4 regions of the Kosakonia pseudosacchari genome follow, and region 1 is predicted to be linked to each of the others. Evidence: predicted binding sites of a transcription regulator. Region 1 holds the regulator's gene; each other region holds the start of a gene.

The links. The regulator PhoB, encoded in region 1, activates phosphate uptake and scavenging genes when phosphate is short. The targets are predictions, from matches to a motif close to CTGTCATAAAACTGNCNNAT.
Region 2: a site for PhoB is predicted at 1,255-1,274, ahead of phnC (phosphonate ABC transporter ATP-binding protein). Genes of this name have one in related genera too.
Region 3: a site for PhoB is predicted at 1,494-1,513, ahead of pstS (phosphate ABC transporter substrate-binding protein PstS). Genes of this name have one in related genera too.
Region 4: a site for PhoB is predicted at 1,267-1,286, ahead of uvrB (excinuclease ABC subunit UvrB). Genes of this name have one in related genera too.

What each region holds. Positions count from the first base shown of each region.
Region 1 covers NZ_CP063425.1:1,060,007-1,063,180, forward strand. The annotation lists gene sbcD (exonuclease subunit SbcD) at 1-950, opposite strand, end outside; gene phoB (phosphate response regulator transcription factor PhoB) at 1,149-1,838, shown strand; gene phoR (phosphate regulon sensor histidine kinase PhoR) at 1,860-3,158, shown strand.
Region 2 covers NZ_CP063425.1:3,748,524-3,751,697, reverse strand. The annotation lists gene phnD (phosphonate ABC transporter substrate-binding protein) at 1-329, opposite strand, end outside; gene phnC (phosphonate ABC transporter ATP-binding protein) at 365-1,207, opposite strand; gene IP581_RS17695 (hypothetical protein) at 1,331-1,744, opposite strand; gene IP581_RS17690 (MaoC family dehydratase) at 2,173-2,580, opposite strand; gene IP581_RS17685 (N-acetyltransferase) at 2,581-3,174, opposite strand, start outside.
Region 3 covers NZ_CP063425.1:4,114,355-4,117,528, forward strand. The annotation lists gene pstS (phosphate ABC transporter substrate-binding protein PstS) at 386-1,417, opposite strand; gene IP581_RS19400 (MFS transporter) at 1,868-3,174, opposite strand, start outside.
Region 4 covers NZ_CP063425.1:1,494,587-1,497,760, forward strand. The annotation lists gene bioD (dethiobiotin synthase) at 1-102, shown strand, start outside; gene IP581_RS06965 (ABC transporter ATP-binding protein) at 44-766, opposite strand; gene uvrB (excinuclease ABC subunit UvrB) at 1,518-3,174, shown strand, end outside.

The DNA of each region.
Region 1 (3,174 bases):
AGATATTCATGGCTTTCGATTTCGATATCCAGCCATACGGTCTGCTCTGTGGGCGCATCGCGCCACCGTTCTAACTGACGGCAAATTTCCGCGAAATCGCCTTTTATCACCGCTAGCGGCTGAGTTTCCGGAACCTCCAGCGCCGTGACATCGGCGAGTTTACCTTCGGCGAAGGTCACCAGATTGACGCTTTTGCTTTTCCCGGTTTCATCAAAACTTAATGCAATCGGCGAGCCGCAGTAGCGGATATGCTCGAGGCCGCCAATCTTCTGCGCCCGGTGAATGTGGCCGAGCGCGAGGTAATCCACCGGTGGAAAATTTTGCGCAGGGAAAGCGTCTAACGTGCCGATATAAATATCACGTACCGCGTCACTTTTACTGGCACCCACCGTGGTTAAATGGCCGCTGGCGATAATCGGCAGTGGTTTGTCACCGCGCAGTTCACAGGCCTGAGAAAATTGCTGTTGATAGTAATCGGTGATCGCCGCCAGCAAATGCTGCTGTTTTTGTTGTCCGGAAAGCCCCGCCTGGCTCACGGTAATATCGCGCGGGCGTAAAAACGGCACCGGGCAAAATACCGCACCGGGTTCGCCATCGCGGCGATAGAGCCAGAACGGCTGGGTGCCTGCACTGGCCACCACGGTGGTTTTCAGGTAGGCAAGGATCGCTTTTGATTCATTCAGCGTGGCCACGGAATCGTGGTTTCCCGCCAGCACGATAAGCTGGCAGCCCGTCTGCTGGAGTTTGACCACAAAGCGGTTGTAAAGCTCGCGGGCGTAGCTTGGCGGGGAACCGGTATCGAAAATATCGCCTGCGACAATAATGGCATCCACCTGATGCGTTTCGGCGGCGGCGAGCAGCCAGTCGAGAAAAGCGTCATGTTCGGCGGCGCGGTTTTTACTGTAGAAGTTTTGACCCAGATGCCAGTCTGAAGTGTGAATGATGCGCATAGCGGTTCCGTGGCGAAAAAGCGTAAAGCCGATTATAAACATTAAGCAGATGAGGGACATAACCGAACGCAAATTTGCGTTGTCACACGGCCACCGCACGGGTCATATAGCGGTCATCTTATTCATAAATCTGTCATAAAACTGACGCATAATGGCGCCGCTACATATACTGACGACTTAATTAAAACAGGGCGAATTATGGCGAGACGAATTCTGGTCGTAGAAGATGAAGCACCGATCCGTGAAATGGTGTGCTTCGTGCTCGAGCAAAATGGTTTTCAACCGGTGGAAGCTGAAGATTATGACAGCGCGGTGAACCAACTTAACGAACCCTGGCCCGACCTGGTTTTACTGGACTGGATGCTGCCTGGCGGTTCTGGCATTCAGTTTATTAAACATCTTAAACGCGAAGCGATGACCCGTGATATTCCGGTGATGATGCTGACCGCGCGCGGGGAGGAAGAGGATCGCGTTCGCGGTCTGGAAACGGGGGCGGACGATTACATTACCAAGCCATTTTCACCGAAAGAGCTGGTCGCGCGCATTAAAGCCGTGATGCGCCGTATTTCACCGATGGCGGTGGAAGAGGTGATTGAAATGCAGGGGCTGAGCCTCGATCCTTCCTCGCACCGCGTGATGACCGGTGAGAATCCGCTGGATATGGGACCGACAGAGTTTAAACTCTTACACTTCTTTATGACGCACCCGGAACGGGTTTATAGCCGCGAACAGCTGCTGAACCACGTATGGGGAACCAACGTTTACGTTGAAGACAGAACCGTGGACGTGCATATTCGCCGTCTGCGCAAAGCGCTGGAACACAGCGGCCACGATCGTATGGTGCAAACAGTGCGCGGCACGGGATATCGTTTTTCGACCCGTTTCTGAAATTTGACAGGAGTGTGACGCGTGCTGGAACGGCTGTCATGGAAAAGGCTGGTGCTGGAGCTCCTCCTTTGTTGTATCCCCGCCTTTATTCTCGGCGCGATTTTCGGTTACCTGCCCTGGTTTTTGTTCGCCGCGGTAACCGGGTTGCTGATCTGGCATTTCTGGAATTTACTGCGTCTTTCCTGGTGGTTGTGGGTCGATAAAAGCATGACGCCGCCGCCGGGCACGGGAAGCTGGGAGCCGCTACTTTACGGGCTACACCAGATGCAGATGCGTAACAAAAAGCGCCGCCGCGAACTGGGAAATTTGATCAAACGCTTTCGCAGCGGTGCGGAATCGCTGCCGGATGCGGTGATCCTTACCACTGAAGAAGGGGCGATTTTCTGGTGTAACGGTCTTGCGCAGCAGATGCTGGGGCTGCGCTGGCCGGACGATAACGGCCAGAATATCCTTAACTTATTACGCTACCCCGAATTCACTAAATACATCAGGAACCAGGAGTTTGGCCGACCTCTGCATCTGGTGCTCAATAATGGGCGGCATCTTGAGATCCGCGTCATGCCCTACAGCGAGCAACAGCTGCTGATGGTGGCGCGCGACGTGACGCAAATGCACCAGCTGGAAGGCGCGCGGCGTAACTTTTTCGCTAACGTCAGCCATGAACTGCGCACGCCGTTAACGGTGCTGCAGGGCTACCTGGAGATGATGCAGGAGCAAACGCTGGAAGGGGCGCCGCGCGAAAAAGCGCTGCACACCATGCGTGAGCAAACGTCGCGGATGGAAGGGCTGGTGCGTCAGTTACTCACGCTGTCGAAAATTGAAGCCGCGCCGACGCTGCCGCCAAACGAAACCATTGATGTGCCGATGATGCTGCGGGTCGTCGAGCGTGAAGCGCAAACCCTCAGTCTGCAAAAGCACACCTTCAGTTTTGAAGTGGATAACACGCTTAAAGTGCTTGGTAACGAAGAGCAATTGCGCAGCGCAATCTCAAATCTGGTGTATAACGCCGTCAACCACACGCCAGCGGGTACGCACGTTATTGTGCGCTGGCAGCATGTCCCGCAGGGGGCGGAATTTAGCGTGGAAGATAACGGACCGGGCATTGCCGCAGAACATATTCCGCGCCTGACCGAACGTTTCTACCGGGTGGATAAAGCCCGCTCGCGGCAAACCGGCGGCAGCGGTCTTGGGTTGGCGATTGTCAAACACGCGGTGAATCACCACGAAAGCCGCCTTGATATTGTCAGTGAACCGGGCAAGGGCACCCGTTTTAGCTTTGTTCTGCCGGAACGTCTGGTTGCCAAAAAAGCCGCTTCCTGAAGGTCCTGTCAGCATA
Region 2 (3,174 bases), 2.2 Mb from region 1:
CCGACGATATCCACGGCTTTCGGGTTATTAATATAGACGGAGGCGTAAGAAGAGGGCGACATGCTCAGCACCACATCGACTTTTCCGCCCAGCAGACCCTGAATCACGCCCGAATAGTCAGACGAATTGCGCAGCTTGGTGTCCACGTGCAGTTCTTTATCCAGAAATTCTTTCACGCACTGGTTATCACCAATTTGTTGGGTTGCGTTCTGGCCCCCCAAAATCCCCAGATTTAATTCCTTCGGCTGCTCAGCGGCCGCCTGCCATGCCAGCAGAAGTCCTGTCATCAAAGCCGATAAACGTAATGCGCCAGAAATATGCTTTTTCATTGTCATTGCCTGTGTCGTCTCATTGGAAGGAATAATTAATGCAATTGACTGATTTCATCGCCGTACAACGCCTGCAGCACGTCCTGCGTTAACCGGGAGGGATGATCGTCAAAAATGATCCGTCCCTGGGAAACGCCGATAACGCGAGTGCAATACTCTTTCACCAGCTCCACCGAGTGCAGGTTCACCATCACGCTGATGCCTTGCTCGCTCACTTCGCGTAATACGCCCATGATGCGCTGGGTATTTTTCGGATCCAGCGACGCGACAGGTTCGTCCGCCAGTAAAAGAGAGGGGTTTTGAATCAGCGCGCGGCAAATGGCGACACGCTGCATCTGCCCGCCGGAAAGCGTTTCGGCACGCTGCAAGGCATGCGGCAGCATGTTCAGCCACTCCAGCAAGGCGATTGCTCTGGCGCGGTCTTCATCGGTAAAGACTTTAAACAGGGATTTCAGCGTCGACGTCTGGCTCAGCCTGCCGAGCAGCACGTTGGTTAGTACATCGAGGCGCGGCACCAGGCAGAAGTCCTGGAAAATCATGCCGCACTGGCTGCGCCACTGGTTAAGTGCGCGGCCTTTCAGGTGCGTGACATCGCGCGGTGTGCCCACTTCCGGGAAACTTAAAATCTCGCCAGCGGTGGCGCTGTGTGTGCTGTTTAGTACATGCAGCAAGGTGGATTTCCCTGCGCCGGAGCGTCCAATCACGCCCACCATCTCACCGCTGTGCAGATCAAAACTGATGTCGTGTAGCACAGGCTGGTGCGCGTTATAGGCTTTGCGTAAGTTCTTCACGCTCAGCACCTTTTGCTTCGGCACCGTGTTTAATTGATGCAGAGACGAATAGTGGTCTTCAGAGATTTCTGCCAACGCGCTGTTCATAAGTCGTCCGGATTTTTCATTAAACTGGCGACCATTAAGAGCACGGGTGATGATCGTTTTATGACGAAAAAGCGAACAAATAATGAACGTGGGTGTTTGGCTTAGGTGCTTGCGCGCGGATCTTTATTTTAGGCAATCGATGGTGAGGTATTTTTTCCAGCCCGGTGCGCGGTGAACGGCTGGCGGATCGGCAAAGAAAGGAAAACGCAGACGGGCTGTGAGGGATATTTTTACCCTCCATTCGGCTTCGCCGAGAAAGTGAAAGGTTATTTCCTCCTCTTTGACCGACAAATTCTCAAAATAGCCGCTAGCCCACGCCTGACCAATACGCACAATCTCTTTCACACCATGATTGATATCTATCAACACCATGGTCAGCCGCTCTTCAAAAATAATACCGTCGGTGAGAAACAGCAGATAATGGCGTGAATCGATTTGTACCGCAGCTTCCAGCACCAGGCCTGGAACGATGATATTTGTAGCGAACCCCGCCAATAACAACTGTCGAACGGGCTTGTGAGAACTCGGTTGCTTCATGAACTGCGATGATTGCTACGTTATTGGCTTCGTGCATGTGTGACTCCGCGATACTGAGCATTATTTTAACTTCAGATTATTCTTATCTATAAGCCGGTCAAAGTGAGTATTCTGTGTAAGCTTTTGTGTATGAAACAGCGAAATAAATACCCGGAACCGTTAGCTGAACATTCTATAAATTAATGTAATAACGGTTTGGTATTTTCTTGGTTGTCCATTGATAGTTATAGAAATAACACTATCAAAAAGACGAAGACGGACGATGTAATAGAAGATGCTAGCTTTTACTTAACAGGCGAAATGTATAAGCTTGATGCACTGAATATGGTAAATATTTGAGCTGCGCCATAAATTATATAACGGAGGAATCAGAATAATATACCCCCGTATATTTGTATTTTAATAATCACAATTATGTGGGAGTGTTTTTATAATGGCATATAAATTTCAGCTTCGCCAGTAATCACTTTTGAATTCCCTACTTTGCAGTAGGTGTTAAAAAATATACGCCTTTTTTCAATGTCGATATCTTTAATCTCAACTGTAGCAACAACAGTATCTCCGATATAAACGGGTTTCCTGAATTTCGTGTTTTGAGCTACGTAAACGCAACCTTCTCCAGGAAGTTTAGTTCCAAACAGAGCAGAAAAGAAACTTGTGCTAAACATCCCGTGTGCGATACGTTTTTTATAACGAGAAGAGGCTGCATACTCTTCATCCATATGCACAGGGTTACGATCTCCTGACAGGGCGGCAAAGCTCTTAATATCGGCGTCAGTGATAGTTTGTGAGTAGGATGCAGACATTCCCACGTGCAAATCTTCAAGTTTGTACATTTAATTAACTTCCTTGAGCCATTGTTCAACGACCTCCTGAGGATAACCTCTGGAGAAATGTTTCCTCCAGGGATAGGCAGGCTTACGAGACCCATCTCTAAGTTTCAGCCTGCTTGCTGGCCCAACGCAACGAGCGGGGTTTCCCACATAAATCATGTCAGCTTCGGTTTTGCCTGATAGGCAGGAATGAGCACCGACTAAGCAACCCTGAGCAACATGAGTTCCTGGTAAGATCACTGACATGGTTGCAATTACTGCGAAATCCTCGAGGGTAGCACCCAATAAAACATCACTTGGTGGATGTGGATCATTGGTAAGAACGACATAAGGGAAGATCCAGACATAATTACCAATCTTACTGTGTTGACCGATATGAACATTACTGTGGGTTCTTACGTAATCACCAATCTCACAGTGTCCCTGGATGTCGGAAAGCGTGCCAATCTGAAAGCCTTTGCCAGCGTTAGTTTTTTCACGAACAGTAACCCGATGTCCGGTTATTAAACCATCACCAAATGTAGACCCTTCATAAAAAACGCTGTGCGAACGGATGTGTGAGTTTTTACCGATTCTTAATTGTTCGCCACCTGATAA
Region 3 (3,174 bases), 1.9 Mb from region 1:
GTTAAAGAATTAACATCAGGATTGAACATCGCAGTGCCCCGCGAGCGGGGGAATAAACCAAGACCGGGGTGAAAACTAACAGGGGTTACGTAATAGAACAATATGCCATACTTCAAAATCAGATGATTCATTTGACCTGACGAGTGGAAAACAAACACTCAAGTCACTTCATTTTCAATAGCACTTTAAAATATTAAGAAGATAGAAATATCGATACAGAATTATCTTTTAAGTTAACGTAAAAAACTCAAATATTATTAACCTTCTTAATACAATCATTCATCGATTAACTTAATAAAATAATAATACGTTACGTAAGAGAACAGACTGGGACGAATAAATAAACCCGGTAGCGCACCGGGTTTATTTTTAAGAGATAGCGAGATTAGAACAGCGGTTTACCAGAAGTGTCCTGTACGTTGGCTTTCCATGCAGCGCGAACCTGAGCGGTAACCGAATCCGGCAGCGGCGCGTAATCCAGATCGCTGGCGATGGTGTTGCCATTTTTATAAGACCAGTCGAAGAATTTCAGCACTTCGGCACCTTTCGCCGCATTATCCTGTTTTTTATACACCAGGATAAAAGTGGTGGAAGAGATAGGCCATGCATCTTTGCCTTTCTGGAAAGTCAGATCCTGCGCGAAAGATTTGCTCCAGTCCGCCCCTTTGGCACTGTTGCTGAAGCTCTGCTGCGACGGCTCAACCACTTTACCATCGGCGTCGAACAGCTTTGTCCAGGTCAGGTTGTTCTGTTTCGCGTAGGCGTATTCAACATAGCCAATGGAACCCGGCAGACGCTGTACAAACGCGGCAACACCATCGTTACCTTTACCGCCTAAGCCAACCGGCCAGTTTACCGTTGAGCCTTTACCCACTTTGCTTGCCCAGTCAGCATTCACTTTCGATAAATAACTGGTGAAAACAAAAGAAGTGCCGGAACCATCCGCGCGGCGCACGACGTTAATATTCGTATCCGGCAGTTTGACTTTCGGGTTCAGTTTGGTGATTTCCGGGTCGTTCCATTTTTTAACGGTGCCCAGATAGATATCGCCCAGCGTTTTGCCGTCCAGCGTCAGTTCACCGGATTTTACGCCAGGGATATTAACCGCCAGCACCACACCGCCAATGACGGTCGGGAACTGAAACAGGCCGTTTTTCGCCAGATCATCATCACTCATTGGAGCATCGGATGCGCCGAAATCCACGGTTTTCGCAATAATCTGTTTGATGCCGCCGGAAGAACCAATCCCCTGGTAGTTCACCTGAGATCCCGTCTGTTTCTGGTATTCAGCTGCCCATTTTGCATACACAGGCGCCGGAAAAGTACCACCAGCACCCGTCACATTCGTTGCCGCGAAAACAGTAGTCGTCGAAAGTGCAAGAGCAGCAGCCATCAGGCGAACTGACGCATTAAGCATTGCCATAGTCTCTCCGAATCGAAATAGTGATTAAATTTTTGAGTAATATTAAGAGCCAGGGCAGCATAGAGCGAATTTATGACAATTTTGTGTCAACGGTGAAAAATAAAAAATGGCAGCGCAACAAGCAAAAAAAGACCTCCGGATCGCAATCGGGAGGTCTAAGCAAACCTTAAAAAAGATGAATTAACCTAACGGTTAAAATTTGCAACTCTGCGCGCTCTGCAGGAACGCACTGAGTTACAGTAGCCACGGCTATTAAACACGAAAACCGCAGCCCTCATATGACAGTTGTGCAACATTATGTAAGTTATTTTTTCCGTCCACAAATTAAACGCACCGAGAATAATCCGCTGACGCAAAATGATATTCACTCTTCAATAAATGCTCTTGAAAAATAGCCAATCAATTTTTAAAAACATCAGCACAATATACACCGGGCGATTAATCTTATTTCGGCATATAACTTTTACTTAATCCGGCAGTTGATATCACCGTGCCATCTACTGTTGCATCAGACCAAAGCGTGTCGTAACGGTAACCTGTCAAATCTTCGACAATTTTACGCGCTTCAGGCGTCACACTCTGTTTACTTCCGTTGGCTTTCAGGCGGTCAAGTTCATCAACAAAAATGCGGTGCGTGCGCTTATTGAGATGAAAGGTCAGCGCTTGCCACAGTGCTACCAGCAAAAGCCCGGCGGTGCCGATAAACAGCAGCATTACAATGGTGGTGATTGCTTCCTGGGGCTGTTGCAGGCTGCCTTTTACAAAACCACCGCTCTGTAAGAGCAAACCGACAGCAAAGGTCGCAATGGCTACCGTGGTCTTACGTGAAAACGTCATCACGGCGGCAAATAACCCTTCACGGCGCTGACGCGTAACCATTTCGTCAATGTCCGGAATAAACGGGAACACGTTCCACGGCGTGAATTCCAGAACGCAGCGCCCAACCTGATAAAACCCGGCGAGGATCACCAGCAGCACCACTTTGTTTTCCGGAGGGAACTGGTACACCAGAAAGAAACCGCCCAGACACAGCAGCATCATGCTGTAGGCAAAAACATAAAGACGGGATGGGCCATATTTGATAATGGCGAAACCCGCGATGAGCGTTACCGGCAGCCCGACGATGCTCATCGACAGCAAGGTTCCCGCCAGGGAAGATGAGACATGCAAGCAATAGACACAGAAAAAGACAAACACCGTGTTATAAATGTCTTTCGCCGTGAAAGAAAAAAGATAAATAGCCAGATGCTTGCGAAACGCACGAATTTTCAGCGTCGAGGCATAATCTTTAAATAATTTAATCACGCCAGTGAGCGTTTGCGCCGCATTGCCCGTTTGACGTTTTTTCTCCATCTCCTGCATCATGTCTGGTGTTATTTCGCGCTCCCAGCTTACTTTCCAGGAAATAAATACGCAGACCATAAACAACACAGCAAAGACCACACCGTTAATCAAATAAGCATCGGCGTTTTTTTCGCCCAGCCAGCCAATTAGCACACCGGGGATAAAGGTCGCGAGAAACGTGCCGGAAGCAGAAAGAAACATACGACAAGTAGAAAGCTTGGTGCGATCGTTAAAATCTTTGGTCATTTCCGAGGGCAAGGTTTCCCACGGGATTAAAACCATGGCAGCAATAATTTCAAAAGCCAGGTAAACGGCAAGATAAAACAAAAAATTCATGCCATTAAGCCATAACAGAATATAAACCAGCATTAGCGGCGCGCCGATAAGTAAAAAGAAACGACGGCGGC
Region 4 (3,174 bases), 430 kb from region 1:
GCCCACGCACCGGAAAAAGAAAAAACGGGTCATTATCTTGATCTCAGTGTCCTGACTCCGGCGTCATCCACTTTGAGAGCAGCGGATCATCAAGCTGTTTAACCTCGCCCTGCGCGACATTGCGCCCGCGATGCAGCAGGCAGAAACGATCGGCGACCCGGCGAATAAATGACAGGTGCTGTTCAGCCAGCAGAATGGTCATGCCAAACTCCTGGTTGAGCCGCACGATCAAATTGCCCAGTTTATGAATAAAGGCCTGCCCCAGACCGCGCGTTGGCTCATCAAGGATCAACAACCGTGGGTGCGTAACCAGCGCCCGCGCCATCGCTAACTGTTGCTGGTTATCCTCTGACAACTCCGCGCCACGTACCTGGCGTAACTCATACAGTTCGGGGAACAAATCGTAAATATCCCGCCGCACTGCGCTGCCCGGCTCCCTGCCGGCGCGCATCGCGACATGCAGATTTTCCTCAATGGTAAGTTGCGAAAAAATCCGCCTGTCCTGCGGCACATAGCTGATGCCGATGGCGCTGCGGTGTTCGGCTTGCAGAGAGAGCAAGTCGCACGGCGGTGCGCCCGCGTCCTGCCAAATCATGCTGCCGCTTTCAATGGGTAAATAGCCAGTGATGCAATTCACCAGTGTCGTCTTGCCCATGCCTGGCAACCCAATAACTGATGTGCAGACCCCGGGGGATAAATCGAGGTCGACATTCCACAATGTATGCTGATTACCGTAATACTGGTTTACTGCCCGTAAGCTCAACATTGTCCGCTCCTTGTTCGGATCTGATGACTTTGATGATTCTGCAAAAGGCTTGCCAGAACATAAAAAAGGCTTTTTTTTCGGATGCCGCTGAGAAAAGTGGCTTTTAAAACGTGAGGAGGGAAGAAGCCAGGTAAAAATTCTGCACTTTGCCAGTGCTTGCAGTGTTGAGTTGTGGTGCAGCAATAGCAGGATCTGTGAGAACGATCTCATGCGGATCCTGCGTTTCGTTTGCCGATAATTATCAAAAAGAAATGATAAAAAATTTTTAGCGGCACTCGCCTGGGACAAAATGGGATTTGGCGGGAAGGCGAGGTATCCGGCCTGGCGGCAGTTATCCACTATTCCTGTGGATAACCTTGTGTATTAGAGTTAGAAAACATGCGGCAAGCGAGAAGGGACGCGGGTTTCGCCTGAATTGGTGTTAAACACGTCTTTTTGTAATTATTTTTAATAATCAAAAGGTTATATAAAAGCAATGCCTGTAAGAAAAGTGTCACTCGCTGCCACAAAACTTTCAAAGGCTCGCTTGACAAATGTTAAAAGAGGAAAAATTTTGGGGATAACCTGAAAGGGTTAGTGTTTTATCTTGTCCGCGCTGAAATTTGACGGGAGAAGCGGCGCCCTAACGGGGAGTAGAACAAATTGCCTGTTTCGCTACTGTTTTTTCATCCAGTGTTATTTATTGGCAAAAGTGAACAGGGTGAGTAAAATGTGTTACCTGCCCGCTCATTCCTTCATCAGGTAGCCGTTCATGAGTAAACCGTTCAAACTGAATTCCGCTTTTCGTCCCTCCGGCGATCAGCCTGAAGCTATCCGCCGCCTCAAGGAAGGTCTGGAAGACGGCCTGGCGCACCAGACGTTACTCGGAGTGACGGGGTCAGGGAAGACATTCACCGTCGCCAATGTGATTGCCGATCTGCAGCGCCCGACAATGGTGCTGGCACCGAATAAAACGCTGGCCGCGCAGCTGTACGGTGAAATGAAAGAGTTCTTCCCGGAGAACGCGGTCGAGTATTTCGTCTCTTACTACGACTACTACCAGCCGGAAGCGTATGTGCCAAGTTCTGACACCTTTATCGAAAAAGATGCCTCGGTGAACGAACATATTGAGCAGATGCGTCTGTCAGCGACGAAGGCGCTGCTGGAGCGTCGCGATGTGATTGTGGTGGCTTCTGTATCTGCCATCTATGGTCTGGGCGATCCGGATCTCTATCTGAAAATGATGCTGCACCTGACTAAGGGCATGATCATCGATCAACGCGCGATCCTGCGCCGCCTGGCGGAGCTGCAATATACCCGTAACGATCAGGCGTTCCAGCGCGGCACGTTCCGCGTGCGCGGCGAAGTTATCGATGTGTTCCCGGCGGAATCTGACGATCTGGCGCTGCGTATCGAATTATTCGATGAAGAGGTTGAGCGTCTGTCGCTGTTCGATCCGCTGACCGGCCATATTGAGTCGGGCATTCAGCGCTTCACAATCTACCCGAAAACGCACTATGTGACGCCGCGCGAGCGGATCGTGCAGGCGATGGAAGAGATCAAAGTTGAGCTGGCCGAACGCCGTAAGTCGCTGCTGGAAAATAATAAACTGCTGGAAGAGCAGCGGCTCAGCCAGCGTACGCAGTTCGACCTCGAGATGATGAACGAGCTGGGCTACTGCTCGGGGATTGAAAACTACTCGCGCTATCTTTCCGGGCGCGGGCCGGGCGAGCCGCCGCCGACGCTGTTCGACTACCTGCCCGCCGATGGTCTGCTGGTAATCGACGAATCACACGTGACTATTCCGCAGATCGGCGGGATGTATCGTGGTGACCGCGCGCGTAAAGAGACGCTGGTGGAGTATGGTTTCCGCCTGCCGTCGGCGCTGGATAACCGACCGTTAAAGTTTGAAGAGTTTGAAGCGCTGGCACCGCAGTCGATTTATGTTTCGGCGACACCGGGCAATTACGAGCTGGAGAAATCGGGCAGCGAAGTGATTGATCAGGTGGTGCGCCCGACCGGCCTGCTCGATCCGGTAATTGAAGTGCGCCCGGTGGCGACACAGGTGGACGATTTGCTCTCTGAAATTCGCCAGCGTGCCGCCATTAACGAACGTGTGCTGGTGACGACGCTGACCAAACGCATGGCGGAAGATCTCACGGAATATCTGGAAGAGCACGGCGAACGGGTACGTTATCTGCACTCGGATATCGACACGGTTGAACGTATGGAGATTATCCGCGATTTGCGCCTTGGCGAGTTCGATGTGCTGGTCGGCATCAACTTGCTGCGTGAGGGGCTGGATATGCCGGAAGTCTCGCTGGTGGCGATTCTGGATGCCGACAAAGAGGGCTTCCTGCGTTCTGAGCGCTCACTCATCCAGACGATTGGCCGCGCCGCGCGTAACATCAACGGTAAAGCGATTCTGT